2 regions of the Bacillus cereus group sp. BfR-BA-01430 genome follow, and region 2 is predicted to be linked to the other one. Evidence: riboswitches for the same ligand, from Rfam matches in the RefSeq annotation. Region 2 holds a riboswitch; the other holds the start of a gene.

Region 1 (4,437 bases), on a different contig from region 2:
TAACCCAATCTGTAAGTTGTCCACTAAAAAATTCATCGAGCATATCCGATAGTGGTGTGCCAATCCACGTAAACGTAACCTGAAAAATGAAAAACATAACTGCTAAAAAGATTGGAAGTCCAAAAATTTTATGTGTAATCAACTTGTCTATTTTTTCTGAAAAAGGAATTTTCCCTTCCTGTTTATGTTGAATGACACTTGTTTTTAACTTTTCAATATACGTTGCACGTGTATTATAAATATGTTTTTCTAACGTACAATCCAGTTTTTTCTCTAACTGAGAGCGTATTGTTATTAATTCATGATAAATGGACAATCCCATTATCTCTTGTTCCACTACTTCGTTATTGCTTAAAAATTGAAGCGCTAGCCATCTTGAATGCTCATAATTTTCTTTCATAAAAAGTGTCATTATATTTGCAATTGCTGCCTCTACTTGTTCACCATATGAAAGAATAAATGAGTTCATTTCCTTCCTATTATTTTCATGAAGAGTAGCTAGTAATTCATCACAGCCTTTCCCACTTCTTGCAACAACAGGAACAACTGTTACTCCTAATATTTCTGATAATCTTTTTACATCAATCACAATTCCGCGTTGCTTCGCCACATCAATCATATTTAAACCAATAGAAACGGGCTTACCAAATTCTAAAAGCTGTAATGTTAAATGCATATTACGCTCAAATTGAGAAGAATCAACAATATTTAACATATAATGAAATTCCTCTGTTAATAAAAAGTGAGTAACTACTCCCTCATCTCGAGAAACAGGATTTAAATCATATACACCTGGTAGATCAATTAATGTTCCTTGTTTATCTTTCAATTTCCCAATCTTTTTTTCTACCGTTACCCCGCTCCAGTTTCCTACATATTCATAAGAACCTGTTAACGCATTAAATAATGATGTTTTTCCTGTATTTGGATTTCCTAGCAATGCAACTTTATTCACACTAATTCCACCTTTATCATTTTCGCATCGCAATGACGAATACTAATGAATTGTCCGCGGCACTCTAGTGTAAACGGCCCTTTGAACATCGCCTTTTGTTTCACACGCAATTCACTTCCTTCCGAAAGACCAAACGCAGCTAATCTCCGTTTTAACAATTTATCTAATGCCTGCATACTTTTCACTAATACTTTTTCACCGACTTGAATATCAACCAAACTCATAATCTTCCTCCTCAAAAGAGAATGATAATTATTTTCAACGAAATTATAGCATACTGTATAAATCGTACACTATAGCTTTTTCTATTCTATTTGTTAACATTTTCGCACACTTATATTGAAATAATGGCAATACAAGATTCATTTGCCATCCTCATCCATTTCGATTAAAATGAATCTAACAAATAAAGAATTTCGTTATCACAGGGGGAGCTATATTGCTGAGAGGGAACAATTTGTTCCGACCCTTAGAACCTGTTAGTTAATGCTAATGTAGGAATTGTGCAAACGTTAAAATACATATCCTCTTCTTCATTACGTATTTTATATCTCCCTATGGTACATAATTCTTTTTTGTGCAACTTGGATTTAGGGGGAATGCCAACATGCGTAATACCAATTTACAAGCGATGATTGAATCTGCAATTCTTGCAGCCTTCGCCTTAATCATCGACATTTTACCATTATCAATTAAAATCCCAACAGGCGGTTCTGTTTCATTTGCTATGATTCCTATTTTTATTATTGCTTATCGCTGGGGATTCAAAATGGCTTTTTTAGGAGGGCTTATTTGGGGATTATTACAAATTGTCGTCGGGGATGCCTATATTTTAACGCCAATACAAGCATGTATTGAATACTTCATTGCTTTTGCTTTTATTGGATTTGCTGGTTTATTTCATCGCCCAATTCAAAAAGCCATTTCAAATAACCACTATGTAGCTGAAGCAAAAGATGATGTTGGGAGTCGCAAAGAAAAAGTAACAGAAAAAAATAACCAAGGAAAAAAAGCTCTCTTGTATATAATCCTAGGGACATTTATCGGCAGTTTTGCACGCTATTTCTGTCATTTTATTGCGGGAATTATTTTCTGGGGGCAATACGCACCAAAAGGACAATCAGCCTTTCTGTACTCTTTCATTGTAAATGGTAGTACAATGCTTGCTTCTTTTGCATTATGTACCGTATTGCTATTGCTTCTATATACAACTTCACCACGTTTATTCCAAAGCATTCGTGCGTATCATATCAATTCAAAAAATAAGAGTGCCTAAATGATATTCTTTAGGTTGTAGGGAAAGCATTCTCTACAACCTTTTTTATTAACAAAATGGAAAAGGCACTGTAGATTTTCTCTATAGTGCCTTTTCGTGTCTCAGTACTTAATTGTTACTTTCACGCGATTCTAGAGTAGGAGAATCCGAAGAAAATTGTCTCGGCTCAGTTTTCTTTAAGTGATTTTTGACGTTACACTTATGATATTGAACACTCCATGCTTCAATCGGGTTAGTAAAGATGAGTCTTTGCTCTTGATTAGGGGTCCCTTCTTCCAAATTACAATGTTCGCCCCATTTACACCATCTCATTGTAAATGTTGAAGAAGTTTCATTATCTGATTGATCAAATAAGTGAGAAAGAGTCATCTCTCCATCTAGTATGATAGTATTACTAGTAGATAGAAAAGCAAAGTTTGTCCAACGTTTCTTCATTCCCCCCTACTCCTTTTCGCATAGAATACCTAAAACTACATTTACCTAAAATGTGTTTGTGTTTGTCTTTTTCTTTACACTTTCTATGGTACCTGAAATAATATCACTCAACTATCGATTATTCTTACAAATCACCTTACATTTTTGTAAGAAATGAAAAAACCTCCATCTCTTATAAATGAAGGCTTTACATTATACTTTATTTTTTATTATCATGTAATCCCGCTTCATATAATTGACGCATCATTCCATGAGAAATAGCTCCAAGAATTAAAGTCATTCCAATTAATGAAACTCGAAGCACAGGAATATCAATTATATAAGCTAACAACCCAAGAACAATTGTTAGAAATAATGCTTTTATAAATGTAACACTTGTGTACTGTTTCTTTTTCATGACTCTCACCTTTTATGAAAACGTTTTCTTTGTCATCATTATATCATATCATCAGACCTTTTGTGGAGGATTTTGTTAAAAAATATTGAATTTTCACTTCTCATTATCATTTTTTGACTTTTCTTTCTCTATCCTTTACAGTCGAAATGTTCATAAGTTTTATAACGCAGGAGGATTCTCATGAATATTAAAATAAAAGATACATTAATCTCCGAAGAAACACTGCAAGCAAAAGTCAAAGAATTGGCACATCAAATCGAGCGTGATTTTGCTGGGGAAGAAATCATTATTATTGCTGTATTAAAAGGTTCTTTCGTCTTTGCCGCTGATTTAATTCGTCATATTAAAAACGATGTAACCATTGATTTCATCTCTGCCTCTAGCTATGGTAACCAAACTGAAACAACCGGGAAAGTTAAATTACTAAAAGATATCGATGTCAATATTACCGAAAAAAATGTCATCGTTGTAGAAGATATTATTGATTCTGGTTTAACACTTCATTTCTTAAAAGATCATTTCTTCATGCATAAACCAAAAACATTGAAATTCTGTACATTGTTGGATAAACCAGAACGTCGTAAAGTAGACTTACAAGCAGAATATGTAGGATTCCAAATCCCTGATGAATTCATCGTTGGATATGGTATTGACTGCGCAGAAAAATATCGTAACTTGCCATATATCGCTTCAGTTGTAACAGAGAAGTAAGTTGACACTTCCATGAAGTGTATTTCTATCATGCATTATTACTAAAGAAGCAAAGGGAGAGATACAAATGAATAAGACAAAGTTTGAAAAAGTTCTACTCATTGTCAATCCAAAAGCAGGACAAGGGGATTTACATACAAATCTAGAAAAAATTGTCCCGCCGCTAGCAGCCACTTTTCTCGACTTACGGATCCTTCATACAAAAGAGCAAGGAGATGCGACGAAATATTGTAGAGAATTTGCAAGTGAAGTTGATTTAATCATTGTCTTTGGCGGTGATGGAACCGTTTTTGAATGTACAAATGGCCTAGCTCCTCTTGAAATAAGACCAACTCTTGCCATTATTCCAGGAGGAACTTGTAACGACTTCTCTCGTACACTTGGCATTCCGCAAAATATTGCTCATGCAGCAAATATGATTGTAAAAGGGGATACAAAGCCAGTTGATGTTGCAAAAGCAAATGACCAATACTTCTTAAACTTTTGGGGAATTGGACTTGTTTCTGAAGTATCTCATAACATTGATGCAGAGGAAAAAGCAAAGCTTGGGAAAATTGGTTACTATTTAAGTACACTTCGTACAGTTAAAAATGCTGATACTTTCTCTGTCAAGATTACGTATGATGGACAAGTATACGAGGATGAAGCTGTCTTAGTAATGAT
Region 2 (4,437 bases):
ATAATATTTTTTCTATTTCTATAAGTTTTTGAGAAGACCATAGTTCTAATGTAATCTCTTCCATTCCTTTTGGTGTATAAAGTGGAAATAACTCATCATTCTGATTTATAGTTATATTTTTACATAGCGGGATACGTGTACAATGAGGAAATCGCTGATGAAATGCTTGTAAGAGTACTTCCTTTTCTCTTCTACTTATCCCCCGTTTTATTTTTGTACCAGGAACCTTAAAGATATTTTCATCATATATAACAAGTGCTCGTACCCTTTTCCCTTTTATATATTTTTTTGGATTCGTCATAATCTTAACTAAATGTAACTGTTTCTTAAGCATAAAAACATTCTGTAATTCCCGATAAGCTCTGGACCAATTCACTCCAAATCGCGCGTCTTCTATTTTGAGTGTAACAAACTGATCCTTTTCATTATGGCAGTTAGAGACTAGTACAGTTCCTTTTCTTTTTTTCATAATCATATAATTTTCATATTGATTTGCTGTTTGATAAAAACGCCTTTTACCAATAGAAACTTTAAGTAAAAACATATTTTCAATACCACGAGTGATAAGCTCAAACCGATATACATAAGAAAAATATTCCTTTGTTTTTTTATCCTGAATAGGCTCAGACATCGCTTCACATCTATTTTGTTCTCGAAGCGGGTAAAAAGGAACTTCTTCATATTGTTTTATAGTTAGATGCAATGCATGTTCGCAAAACAACTGTGAAATTAATGCTGGTACCCATATATAAAATGTTTTTTTATCATGTAGTAACGACAACTGTGAAATCGCACTAGGTTGCCATTCTAATAAAACTTCTCCAGGCATTTCGGTCGGTTTCCAGTTATGAATATACGCATACCATTGACGACAAATATATTCTAGCTGTTCAGAGCTGAGAGGTTTTAAAGATATAATCCATGGACTATCTTCTGCTAACTTATATGGATCATGCTCAATGAATAAAATATCAGAAAACATGATATACAATCTTTTATTTAGAAGCTTAAATTTTTTTATTAATTCGTATGGTCTATTGTGTTCTAATAACAGACTTGACCAATGTTTTGGCCATTGCACATAAAATACTGTTCGCTCAAAAAGTGGATCTATTACATCTTTAAAGGCTAACAACTGTAGCGTTTCCATAAAATGAATACTTCCTCTCTTTATTCGTTATTTTACATGAAATCCAAAATCAATAGACTGTTAAAATTTGAAACAAAATACAAATTCCACCTCCTTTTTATTTTTATTATACCATCATCAAAATCCATTTTTTGTTAAAAAATAGTAAAAAGAGAGAGGAGGGTTCTACCTCCTCTTTATCTTTCCTCTTTCTCTTTTTAATTGTATAATTTTTTCATAATATATTACGAAAAATGGAGAAATAAAACGAACATCTACCGGGTTACTATTTTTTCTTTAACAGGCCATTTTTCTAACGTATAAGCCATCTCCCAGAACGAATATTCATATTGACTACTAATGATAAAATGCTGTTTCATTCGCTTACGATCCGACTCTGTTACTGTTTCCGCAATTTGATCTAATCGCATAATTTGTTCTTCTACTAATGTGCGGAACCAATCAGAACCATATGCTGAAATCCATTCTTGGTAAATCGGTTCCTCTGGTTTACATTCTTTTAGACGTTCACCAATTTCATAATACAACCAATAACACGGTAAAATGGCCGCAATAATATCACCTAAATGTCCTTCATAAGCAGCGCGATACATATGGGATGTATATGCATAAGCCGTTGGTGCTGGAATAAAGGCTGCTTTTTCTTCTTCAGTGATTCCTAATTTTTTCGCAAAATTTTCATGCAGTGATAATTCTGCTTCATATGTATTTTGTGCATGATGCGCCATGCGAGCTGTCGTTTCCAATTCAATTGCCTTCGCCGCCCCTAATGTTTGTACTCTAGCAAAGTGACTCAAATAGTAGGAATCTTGTAAAACATAGTAACGAAAGCTAGCTAAATCTAATGTTCCCTCACCTAGTTCTTTAATAAATGGATGCTCAAAACTCGCTTGCCAAATCGGAGCAACTTCTTGACGTAATAACTGTGAAAATGACATTTGTATCCCTCCTCATATATACTACACTTAGCTAACATCTAACGAAAAAATAGAAATGTACAAAATAAAAACCACTTCCTTATAGGTAAAGAAAGTGGCCTAGATATATAAATATCATATTTTGTCACTTCCACTTCCCTACGCTGGTACGAACCAGATCAGGTACTAAGAGTCTTAAAGATAAACTTTAATCTCAGCCAATATCGGCACCCCTAGTGGATAGATGATAACTATGTAGTTTTGATAATCATCATAACATAATTTAGAGGGTTGTCAATTATCCAAACTTATATAGTATATTAATATGAAAAATGAGTCATTTTTTTAGCAATTCCATTACATCATTACTGTGCGGCTAACCCAATAGGTGAGAATAATACATAGGCACCTAGCATGAATATAATAAGAAAGATTGAAAATACCTTTGCATATTTCCATGGCTTTAAATCAACTTTATTAGCATCGAAAAGTTCAAAATCTGTTTCTCTCGGTTTTAATTTTCCGACAATTAACATCATAATTACACATGCCGGGAATAATACACTAAGAATATATAAAAAATTAATGGATCCTAAAAACACTTTTGAGAGCGCATACAAAACAATATGAAAGACTAAAGCAATTTTCGGAGCATTTGCAGGTACTTTTTTACTAAAAAATCCTACGACAACAGCTGCGATAATTGGTACATTGTAAAAGCCAAACATTTCTTGTAAGTAGTTATATAATCCAGAAGGTGCATATAAAATAAATGGTGATACGATAACCGCAATGAGACCGAGTGTAATCGCAAAAATACGCCCTACTTTTACTAACTCTTTCTCGCTTGCTTCTTTCTTGAAAATTGGTTTATAAAAATCAAGTGTGAATAAAGTGATAGAACTATTTAATGCACCGTTAAATGAACTTAAAATAGCACCGAACAATACAGCAGCAAAAAATCCTGATAATGCGACAGGTAAAATCTTAATTACTAACATCGGATAAGCCATATCAGCATTTTTTAATTGATTGCCAAATAAATGAAACGCAATGATTCCTGGAAGCACTAAATATAATGCTCCAAATACTTTAAATAATCCTGCAAACAATACTCCTTTTTGTCCTTCTGCTAAATTTTTTGCCCCTAGTGTACGTTGAACAATAGCTTGATTGGTACACCAATAAAATAAGTTATTAAACAATAGCCCCATAAAAATTGTTGTCCAAGGTATAGAATCTTGTGAATCTCCAATTGCATTTAATTTTTCCGGATGGGAATGTAATAAAAGATTTACACCATCCATAATATTCCCTTTTCCAAGTGCAAGGAGCCCAAGAATTGGAATTAAGCATCCTCCAATAATTAAACCAATTCCATTTAGCGTATCCGAAATAGCACATGCACGTAGGCCGCCAAATACAACATAGGCAATACCAGTCATACCAATGATGAGTGCAATCACCATAATCGTTGTAAAATTACTAAGCCCAAATAGTTGTGAAATATTAAAGATGCTATCAAGTACTAGTGCACCGGAATACAATACAGTTGGTAAATAAGCGATGGCATAACCTAATAAAAATAGAATGGAAATAATTTGTCTTGTTCGTAAATCGTAGCGTTGCTCTAGAAAATCCGGGATTGTTGTAATTCCACTTTTTAAGTAACGAGGTAAAAAGACAAATGCCATAAAAATGAGCGCTAGCGGAGCGGTTACCTCCCAAGCCATGACGACCATTGAAGTTGCATAGCTTTGTCCATTTAGTCCTACCATTTGTTCTGTTGATAAGTTTGTTAATACAAGTGATCCTGCGATAACGATACCAGTCAAACTTCTACCACCTAAAAAATAACCATCTGAACTATCTAAATCAATATGTCTTGTCTTATACCAAGAAAACCAGGCAATGAAAATCGTATATACTAAAAATGTAATGATTGTTACAAATGCCATGGAGCAATAAACCCCTTTCAAATGATATCTATTTCTCTAAAAGGGAGTAGAGTGCCCTCTTGCTCTTTATTTTGTATCATAAAAGCCCTCTACCTACCCCATCTTATAATCTAGAAATGTATTACGAATGAATTTTATCTATTTGAAAGTTCTGAACATTGATAAGTTCACCTGTTTCAAATGATTCTTTACATGCATATCCAAGCACTGTTGATTTTACTCCATCTTGTACCGTAATTGTTGGCTTACGTTTTTCGATAATGCATTGAATAAACTCTTCTACTTCACTTAAATATGCTTGTTCAAAACGTTCTAAAAATCCCTCTGAACATTCGCGAACTGCACCTGTTTGATCAAAAACAGTCACGGCATTTTTTTCTGGAACTGTTCCAACGCGAAGCGATCCTTTTGT

The links. A riboswitch is a leader RNA that binds a small molecule or an ion and turns the genes downstream of it on or off. The one in region 2 is predicted to bind thiamine pyrophosphate.
Region 1: another riboswitch for thiamine pyrophosphate. It lies ahead of thiT (energy-coupled thiamine transporter ThiT); the one in region 2 lies ahead of tenA (thiaminase II).

Annotation. Positions count from the first base shown of each region.
Region 1 covers NZ_JAKUEW010000005.1:185,319-189,755, forward strand. The annotation lists gene feoB (ferrous iron transport protein B) at 1-955, opposite strand, end outside; gene MR058_RS12110 (FeoA family protein) at 952-1,179, opposite strand; TPP riboswitch at 1,373-1,474, shown strand; gene thiT (energy-coupled thiamine transporter ThiT) at 1,563-2,231, shown strand; gene MR058_RS12120 (hypothetical protein) at 2,340-2,666, opposite strand; gene MR058_RS12125 (hypothetical protein) at 2,866-3,063, opposite strand; gene hpt (hypoxanthine phosphoribosyltransferase) at 3,244-3,774, shown strand; gene MR058_RS12135 (diacylglycerol/lipid kinase family protein) at 3,842-4,437, shown strand, end outside.
Region 2 covers NZ_JAKUEW010000002.1:289,753-294,189, forward strand. The annotation lists gene MR058_RS05920 (pPIWI_RE module domain-containing protein) at 1-1,150, opposite strand, end outside; gene tenA (thiaminase II) at 1,405-2,088, opposite strand; TPP riboswitch at 2,207-2,312, opposite strand; gene MR058_RS05930 (solute:sodium symporter family transporter) at 2,433-4,025, opposite strand; gene MR058_RS05935 (Gfo/Idh/MocA family oxidoreductase) at 4,147-4,437, opposite strand, start outside.